Regions from separate parts of the Paenibacillus sepulcri genome, predicted to be linked through region 1. Evidence: a T-box and tRNA genes for the amino acid it is inferred to sense, from the RefSeq annotation. Region 1 holds a T-box; the other regions hold tRNA genes.
What was found. The T-box of region 1 lies ahead of leuS (leucine--tRNA ligase). A T-box ahead of a tRNA ligase gene usually reads a tRNA of that ligase, here a tRNA-Leu.
Positions count from the first base shown of each region.

Region 1 (3,111 bases):
CAAGGGAGTGCTGGGACCGCTACGGCATCCCGCAAACCGTCGTCGATCTGGGCTGCGGCACGGGGAGTCTGGCGATTCCGCTCGCTCGCTCCGGTTTTCAGGTATTCGGTATCGATCTCTCGGCTGACATGCTCAGCATCGGGCGGAGCAAATGGGACGAAAGTCCGCAGCAGGCGATTCGGTCCTCTGCTGGCGCCATCCGCTGGCTGCAGCAGGATATGTGCAGCTGGGAGCTGCCGGAGCAGGTTGATGCCGTTATCTCCTTTTGCGACTGCATCAATTATTTGACGGAAGAGGATTATGTGGAAGCCGCCTTCCGTGCCACCTACGAAGGACTTAAGCCCGGCGGCGTCTTTCTTTTCGATGTGCATCCGCCCAGGACTCTGCAGCGTTACGCGGATGAGCAGCCCTTCGTGCTTGATGACCGGGATATCGCCTACATCTGGACGAGCGATCTGGACAGCGAACGGGTGGAAATCGAGCATCATCTGACGATTTTTGTCCGTGAGTCGGATGAAGGGCCGTCCCATTACAACCGTTTTGAAGAGATTCATGTCCAGCGGGCTTATCAGCCGAAGTGGATTCGGGAGGCGCTGGCGAGAGCGGGGTTTGGCAGGGTGGAATCGTTCGCGGACTTTAGGCTGGCTGCGCCCGATGACCGTTCTGAGCGGCTCTTCTTCGCTGCGGTAAAATGAAGACTTATCCAGATGTGCTCTTGACATGCGTGGGGGTGCTTCTTTATAATCGAACTAATCATTTTAGGTTTGGCGTCGATAAGGAGCAGTAGTTTCCTTGAACTGGATTCAGAGAGCCGGCGGTTGGTGCAAGCCGGACCAGAGGGGTTATGAACTCGCCTTGGAGCCGCACGTGCAAGCAGGCATATTAGCTTATGGCCTGTCAAAGCGTGCCGTCCCGCCCGCGTTAAGGGTTCGAGTGAGCAGCGGCAAAGCATGCCTGTTGTTAACTAGGGTGGTACCACGGGAGATAATCCTCTCGTCCCTAGCGTTTACGCTGGGGGCGGGAGGTTTTTTTATGAAAAATATGCGAATAAGCAAATGAAATCGGGAGGCAATGGTAATGTCACAGGAACGTCCAGAGCAGCAAGGCTATAACCCACTGGTCATTGAGCCGAAATGGCAGATGTATTGGGATGAGCACAAGACTTTTCAAACGACTGAGGATCCGGGAAAACCGAAATTTTACGCGCTGGATATGTTTCCGTATCCATCCGGCTCAGGGCTGCATGTAGGCCATCCCGAAGGGTACACGGCTACCGATATCGTCTCCCGCTACAAACGGATGAAGGGCTATAATGTCCTCCACCCGATGGGCTGGGACGCGTTCGGACTGCCTGCGGAGCAGCATGCTCTGGATACGGGGGAGCATCCTCGGGAAATTACGGTCAAGAATATCAATAATTTCCGCAGACAAATCAAGTCGCTTGGTTTCTCGTATGATTGGGACCGCGAATTCAGCACCACCGATCCCGATTATTACAAATGGACGCAGTGGATATTCATTCAGCTGTTTAACAAGGGACTCGCTTATGTGGCGGAGGTTCCTGTTAACTGGTGTCCTGCGTTGGGCACAGTGCTTGCGAACGAAGAAGTCATCAACGGCCTGAGCGAACGGGGCAATCATCCCGTCATCCGCAAGCCGATGCGCCAATGGGTGCTGAAGATCACGGAATATGCGGAGAGGCTGCTTGAGGATCTGGAGGAACTGGACTGGACCGAAAGCATCAAGGACATGCAGCGCAACTGGATCGGCAAATCAAAGGGAGCAGAAGTGACCTTTGCCATCGATGGCTATGAGGAATCGCTGGCCGTGTTTACGACAAGGCCCGATACGCTTTTTGGCGCAACATACTGCGTGCTTGCGCCGGAGCACGAGCTTGTCGCTCAAATTACGACTGCGAAGCAGAAGGCTGCCGTGGAAGCTTACCAGGAGTCGGCCGCGCGCAAAAGCGATCTGGAACGCACAGATTTGGCCAAGGACAAAACGGGCGTATTTACAGGAGCCTATGCCATCAATCCGGTGAGCGGAGCCAAAACACCGATCTGGATCGCCGATTACGTTCTTGCCGGATACGGCACCGGGGCCATTATGGCAGTACCGGGCCATGATCAACGCGACTGGGAATTCGCCAAGCAGTTTGATCTGCCTATAGTGGAGGTTGTTCAGGGCGGGACGATCACCGGGGAAGCCTACGCCGGAGACGGTCCCCATGTGAATTCGCAATATTTGAATGGATTGAACAACGAAGAGGCTATCGCCCTGATGATCCGCAAGCTGGAGGAGAACGGCAAGGGCAAAGGCAAAATCACCTACCGCCTTCGCGACTGGCTGTTCAGCCGCCAGCGTTATTGGGGGGAGCCGATTCCGATTCTTCATCTGGAGGATGGCACGATGAAGCCGGTTCCGGATGATCAGCTGCCGTTGCTGCTGCCGGAAATCGATCAGATCAAGCCTTCCGGGACGGGCGAATCGCCTTTGGCGAATGTAACCGAATGGGTGGAGACGATTGATCCGGAAACGGGGATGAAGGCGCGCCGGGAAACCAATACGATGCCGCAATGGGCAGGCAGCTGCTGGTACTATCTGCGGTTTATTGATCCTCACAACCAGAATGAGCTTTGCTCCAAGGAGAAGCAGGCGCAGTGGCTGCCGGTGGATCTGTATATCGGCGGCGCGGAGCATGCCGTGCTTCATCTGCTTTATGCGCGCTTTTGGCATAAGGTGCTGTACGATCTGGGCATTGTGGATACGAAGGAGCCGTTCCATAAGCTGGTCAATCAAGGCATGATTCTTGGCATGAATAATGAGAAGATGAGCAAATCGCGGGGCAATGTCATCAATCCTGATGATATTGTCAATGAGTTCGGGGCAGATACGCTGCGGATGTATGAGATGTTCATGGGACCGCTTGAAGCTACGAAGCCATGGAATACCAACGGTGTGGAAGGGATGTACCGTTTCCTCAGCCGCGTATGGCGTATGGCGATCGGGGAAGACGGCGCTCTTCATGCGAAAATATCGGATGCAAAAACGTCGGATGCGTTCAAGCGCACCTGGCATCGCACGATCAAGAAGGTAACGGACGATTACGAG
Region 1 is NZ_JBHRUP010000001.1:1,541,733-1,544,843, reverse strand. It holds gene ACFOLF_RS07090 (class I SAM-dependent DNA methyltransferase) at 1-695, shown strand, start outside; T-box leader at 762-1,004, shown strand; gene leuS (leucine--tRNA ligase) at 1,078-3,111, shown strand, end outside.

Region 2 (3,111 bases), 5.6 Mb from region 1:
TGTAGAAGGAATCCACCTAGTAAACAGCATTGCCATCTGTACCCGCAAAAACGAACCCTTATCCGCTGCCGCATCCAATCTCATTCAAATGATCCGCCGGAATCCTTTTACCAAAGCTTATTCTGATTTTATTTAAATCCCATTACAGCACCCGATGGGAAACCTCGCTCATCTGACGAAACCACCTCAGAAGCTCTTGTCCGATCGCATGCGGGTTCTCCTCCAGCAGATGATGGAAGCCCGTGCCGATATGGAACAACGACAAGTTCCGCAGATTAGAGAGGCACCAGTTCAATTGAGGCTCGCGTACGGTGCAGCCGGGCGTTGCATAGAACAAAATTTTCGGAATGTCACTGCCTGTAAACCACACGTTGCGCTCCTCCACGGCTTGTACAACATCGCTTGGCTCGCCTTCAACGGGAATCTGATTCGGGAACACCCACATCGGCTTCCGCTGATCCGGATTTCGGAACGGTTCCCGATACTGCTCATGTTCTTCCGGCGTTAGCGTCCGGTTGATGATAATATGAGGCATGCCTTCGATAAATACACTGTTATCCCGCATGAACGCCCACCCCTCCTCAGGATCGCGCAGCTTCTGAAACAGCTCTCTGGATTCCGGCGGGGAGAAATCCGACCAGGACGCATTCGGATACAAGGCTTGCGGCTCTATCATCGCTACGGCTTTCACATTATCCGGATGGTTGGCCGCCACCTGCAAACCAATTGCCATTCCCCAATCATGACCCACCAGGACGATATCCTTCAATCCGAGCTTTTCGATGAAGCGGCTTATATAATCGACATGCTCCAGAAAGGTGTAGCCGATATCCGGCTTGTCGGATCTGCCCATTCCGATCAGATCGACCGCAATGCATCTGGCGGATTGCTGCATATATAGGATCACATTCCGGAACGTGTAACCCCAAGTGGGATTGCCGTGGAGAAAAACAACAGGGATCCCGGTCCCCTGATCGATATAATGCAGCTGATGACCATTCACATCAAGATAACGGGATTCGAACGGAAAATCTTCTCCAACAGGCAGCGTTTCAAGATTGGACATTTGTGATGCAGCTCCTTTATGCTTGAGTTCTGCTGTTATCTTAACATCCTTGCCCGAAGGCTCATTGTAAAAATGCGACACGATCGAATCGAAAAAAGAAGTATTCCCCCGCTCCGCTGTCAGGGAATACTTCTTTAAATGGTTCTTCGGTTTCTATTACATATAAAAAAACTCTTCATCAAGAAGAGTTTGGCTTGAGGGTTTGGTGCGGTCGAGAGGACTCGAACCTCCACGGCATTGCTACCACTGGAACCTGAATCCAGCGCGTCTGCCAATTCCGCCACGACCGCATAAGTTGGTATTTCTTGTGGCATATCTCTTAACCACGAGATTTATCTTATCATCCGTACAATCCGAAGTCAATCATCCGGGATAAAGTTCCACAATTCGAAATACTCAATAATTAATAGCTTTTACGCTGTTCATTCCTCCCCTCTAAAAAGCAAAAAACTCCAGCCAACTTGCCGGAGTCTTATTATCGTAATGTTACTTAAACAGTAAATATAGTTATGATTCACAAAGGATCATGCAGCGGGTTCATCTCCAGGCTTTTAAAAAAGCAGGCCCCCGCAAAGCCGGGAAGCCTGCTATTGAATTCCTATTTGACTCATTCAAACAAGTCGCCGAACACGTCCATCATGTTTTTCTTCTTTTTATAAGGTTTGCCATTCTTGTCGTAGCCTCTTGAACCGTAAGCATCGTTCGAGTGATCATCCTGCCTATAGCCGCGGCTGTCTTGATTATCATAGGAGACCTGACGCTCCAAACGGTCATATTCGCTGCGGACCTCGCGAATTCCGTTCGTCAGCTTGTCCAGTTCACCACGGTCAAGCCAAACGCCTTTGCATTCGGGACAGACATCGATGACCACGCCGTTCTTCTCCACCTCACGCATACGCGCATCATCACATACGGGACATTTCATTATGAATATCCTCCATTCAATTCATGTCGTTGCTCGGTCTTTTCTACGTTTGAATGGGGCTGAGGTTTCATGTTTTGTCCTACGCAGCGTAAAGAAGATGAATCCAGCGAGCGTTCTATTTCATAATGAACATCACCGTTGCCCCGTCCGGATAGTCCTCCAGCTGATTGCTGACCCAAGCGCCCGCTCCCCGGTTATCCGATGGGGTTATGTAAGCAATATCGGCATTCTCGCCGCCTTCCGCACACATGGCCATCGGCCACTCGTCGCGGTCAAAACCTTTTTTCGTATCAATGCCCTTCAGAGAGGCTTTTCTATTCTCATCCGCTCCATCCCTGTCAATGGTGCAGACCGGCGACTTCCCCGCTTCAATAGCCTCTTTGATGTGCCTGGCTGTCTTCGGAAAACGGTCGGTAGGAAAATGAATGGAATAATCCGCTTCTCCGTATACCGGCGCTTCCGTCTGTTCCTTCAGAAAATCCAGACGGGGAATAATAAATAGGACGATAACTGCTAATAATAGGGCGAATATGCTGCTCTTCCGTTTCAAAGTCTGAACTTCCTCCTGGTTGTGGTCAATGATGCTTACTGCCAAGGAAAAACAGCAATCCTGCCGGGTTCCATTTTGGCTTTAGACTTCCCAATTGCTGCTCCGGGGCTCAGATGCCGGCTCGATGATATAATTCCGCTTCACCTTCACGATCCGTCTGTTCGGCCGGCGGATTGCTACAACTTCATCGTCCCAGGCCACTACAATTCCGATCACGTCATTGTCTTCTATGCCGTCACGGACCACACGAATCCGTGTGCCTTCCACCCGATATGCATCCAGTTGTTCCTCTGATATCACGGTTTTCGTTTGCCCCCTAACCCTCTCATCATGTATCCCTATATGTAAAAGACCCCAATGCCCAAGTTTGCTCATTGAGGTCTCTTACCCAATCTATGCTGTTGTCAGCTCACCGTTTCGTTCGAATCAATGGTTTCATACCACTCATCAAGTACGCGCGACGACATGACACGACTTGAAATATAATCAGCCTGCTTGGCTGTGAATTGTGTTTTCCAATCCATCTCAAGCTCTTCGGACAATTTGACAATGGTTAATAACTCGGACCAG
Region 2 is NZ_JBHRUP010000001.1:7,138,836-7,141,946, reverse strand. It holds gene ACFOLF_RS31085 (LysR substrate-binding domain-containing protein) at 1-136, shown strand, start outside; gene ACFOLF_RS31080 (haloalkane dehalogenase) at 143-1,066, opposite strand; tRNA gene ACFOLF_RS31075 (tRNA-Leu) at 1,270-1,356, opposite strand; gene ACFOLF_RS31070 (TFIIB-type zinc ribbon-containing protein) at 1,674-1,991, opposite strand; gene ACFOLF_RS31065 (NucA/NucB deoxyribonuclease domain-containing protein) at 2,107-2,541, opposite strand; gene ACFOLF_RS31060 (hypothetical protein) at 2,623-2,841, opposite strand; gene ACFOLF_RS31055 (hypothetical protein) at 2,946-3,111, opposite strand, start outside.
Region 2: it encodes a tRNA-Leu, which carries the amino acid that the T-box ahead of leuS (leucine--tRNA ligase) is inferred to sense. The anticodon was not compared.

Region 3 (3,111 bases), 5.6 Mb from region 1:
CATATCTTCACCATAAGATTCAAAATGGGCTGGAGAGGAACATAAAAAGCGGTTGAGCAGAAAATAATCTGTTCAGCCGCTTTTTCACTGGAGATTCACTAAATATGGCCACCCCCGGCTGAATTTGCGAAGGTCTGGAAATGATTGGATATCGCCTCGGCCAATCGTTCCTTTTGCACCGGTTTGACGACAAAATCGCATGCGCCGCTTCGAATGGCCTCAAGGACCATTTCCCGCTGTCCCATCGCAGAGCACATAATAATTTTAGCTGCCGGATCGACCTGCTTGATATTTTTGAGGGCGCTGACTCCGTCCATTTCGGGCATCGTAATATCCATGGTCACAAGCTGGGGTCTTACTCTTTTATAGAGATTAACAGCTTCAATGCCGTTGCCGGCTTCCGCTACAACCTCAAGACCCAGACTCTCCAGAAGGCCGCGCATCATCATGCGCATAAATGCGGTATCGTCGACTACCATTACTTTGATTCCATTCATGGTCATCGCCTCCTTGTCTTAAGCCGATCATATCAGGGCAGTCTGAACAAAAACTGAACGGACCGCTGGCTAAAAAGCGTGAACAGCGCAAGCTCCTGTGTAAGGATTGCATTTAAGCGGGGGGATGATTATAATTTCAGATAGGTTATCATGATCGATAAGGAGAATGATATGAATTATATTATCGCTTTTGTGTTTGCTATTGCTATTGTTATCGCGCTTATACCGCCGCTTCGCAAGCTGGCGCTCAGGATCGGATTTGTGGACAAGCCCCAAACCAACAACGAACGCAAAATTCACCGGGAACCGATTCCGCTGACCGCAGGCATTGCGATTTATGCTGCCTTTGTCATTTTATATCTGATATTTGTTCACGATAATTGGATCAAGACCGGGGCTATTCTCGGAGGCGGCCTGATCATTCTGGTCATCGGCCTTGTCGACGACTGGTACAAGACGCATGGCAAGGAATTTGCCTCGCTGCCAAAATTTGTGGTTCAGATGGGTGCTGCCATTCTGGTCTACAGCTCGGGGATTGTATTCAGCGGCTTTGAGAATCCCTTCACGGGAAGCTATTACGTACTTCCCGAGTTGTTCCAGTTCCTCTTCACCGTCTTATGGATTTTTGGCGTAACAACGGTAATTAACTTTACAGATGGGATTGACGGCTTGGCCAGCGGATTATCCGCTATATCGGGAACAACGCTTCTGGTGGTCGCGCTTGTAATGGGACAGGGCGAGTCGGCGATGATGGCTACGATTCTTGTGGGCGCATCCCTGGGTTATCTGAGATACAACCGGCCGCCGGCAAAAGTGTTCATGGGCGATGCAGGGGCTACTTTTCTTGGCTTCATCCTTGCCGTTATTGCGCTAGACGGAGCCTTCAAGCAGGCGACAGTCCTGTCCTTGTTCATTCCGATTCTTGCGCTCAGCGTTCCGATCCTGGACAATGTCCGTGTTGTGATCTGGAGGATGATGAAAGGCGTTCCCTTCTATAAGGCAGACGCTTCCCAAGCGCATTATGTATTGTTAAAAACAGGCATGAAACCGGTTCAGGTGGTATCCTTCCTGTATTTAATCAATATTTGCACCGGTTTATTCTCCATCATATTGTTGCTGATTCAATAATTAAGGAAAATAATGTTGACATTCTCATAGATAAACGGTATAGTATTGAATATTGAGCGAAAATGATTTTCTCGCTAATATGCGGTCGTGGCGGAATTGGCAGACGCGCTGGATTCAGGTTCCAGTGGTAGCAATGCCGTGGAGGTTCGAGTCCTCTCGACCGCACCATACCTTTAAACTAACTCTTCTCAGGAAGGGTTTTTTTGTTTGTTCAGAAGCGGCTTCGTCCGGTTACTGCTCTTGGCGTTTTGCTCCTCTCCATGAAAGGCATACATTTGGAGACTATCTCATAGTTTAATTCAGTATTGCATTCATTACGCTTTCGTTCTATAATGTGCCTACATCAGTTGCAATTAAATCTGAGGATTGCTGAAGGCTGGCAAGGGGAGATGAGTATTGATGTATTGCGCTTTATGATTACAGCCATGGTCATGAACATTGTGTTAAAAAAAGAACATGCGGGGAGAGATCGATGTGGACGTTTTAGTCATGATTATTGAAATCCTATTAGGTCTGATGTTTCTGATGGCGGGTTCAATGAAGGTTTTTGGCACCAAAATGCAGGTGGATAGTTTTGCGCATTTGAAGCTGCCGCAATGGTTTCGGGTCTTTACCGGTCTGACCCAGTATATAGCGGTGATCGCGCTGGTCATCGGCTTCTGGGAGCCGAGCTGGTCGGCGTGGGCAGGCATCTGGCTTGGATTTATCATGCTGGGCGCTGCCGCCGCCCATATTCGGGTCAAGGATCCGGTAACCGCGTTATTGCCCGTAATTGTGCTGCTGATTCTATCCGTTGCGCTTACTCTGCTGCAAAGCTCGGAGCTGGCGAATTTCCCGGGTTAATGACGGCTGTTCTGGTATCCAAATTATCAGTCGTCAGCTTCAACAGGCAGATGTGTACAGGCGATACTATAGAAATCAAATCAAAGAGAGCCAATCACGACTGGCTCTCTTTTTCTAATAGATGCACCAGAGGAAACAGGTTGAATAGAATTTGCCACAGACGGGTAAAAAACATATAATGTGCCTATATTACACACATATTGAAACTCTGACATGCTGTAATGAAGAAGGGAGTGAGCGGTAATGAGCACAGCGAATAAACGAATCGATTTCGGGCCGCCGCATTTCAAAATCGCCATTCATGCCGTTGTCTGGCTAGCCCAAAGCAGGGGCATTTTATCAAGTGCCATGATTGCCAGCCAGGTGGATTCCCATGCCACTTTCCTGCGAAGAGTTCTTCAAGCCTTGGCCAGCGCCGGAATCGTGGAATCCAAGGGTGGTCGTGAGGGAGGATATATTCTCAAAAAAGATACTGCCGCGCTTACGCTCGGAGATATATATGATGCAGTCAACACGGGAGGAAAAGAGCCCGCACAAGAAGCGGATTGCGGGGAGGCCGGGGAGTTTCTGGATCTGGAGCTGGAAAAAATTCTCCACAATGCGGAACAGAACACCATTGAGTATCTACATCAATTCACCATTG
Region 3 is NZ_JBHRUP010000001.1:7,155,428-7,158,538, forward strand. It holds gene ACFOLF_RS31145 (response regulator) at 99-497, opposite strand; gene ACFOLF_RS31150 (glycosyltransferase family 4 protein) at 669-1,625, shown strand; tRNA gene ACFOLF_RS31155 (tRNA-Leu) at 1,707-1,793, shown strand; gene ACFOLF_RS31160 (DoxX family protein) at 2,100-2,468, shown strand; gene ACFOLF_RS31165 (RrF2 family transcriptional regulator) at 2,712-3,111, shown strand, end outside.
Region 3: it encodes a tRNA-Leu, which carries the amino acid that the T-box ahead of leuS (leucine--tRNA ligase) is inferred to sense. The anticodon was not compared.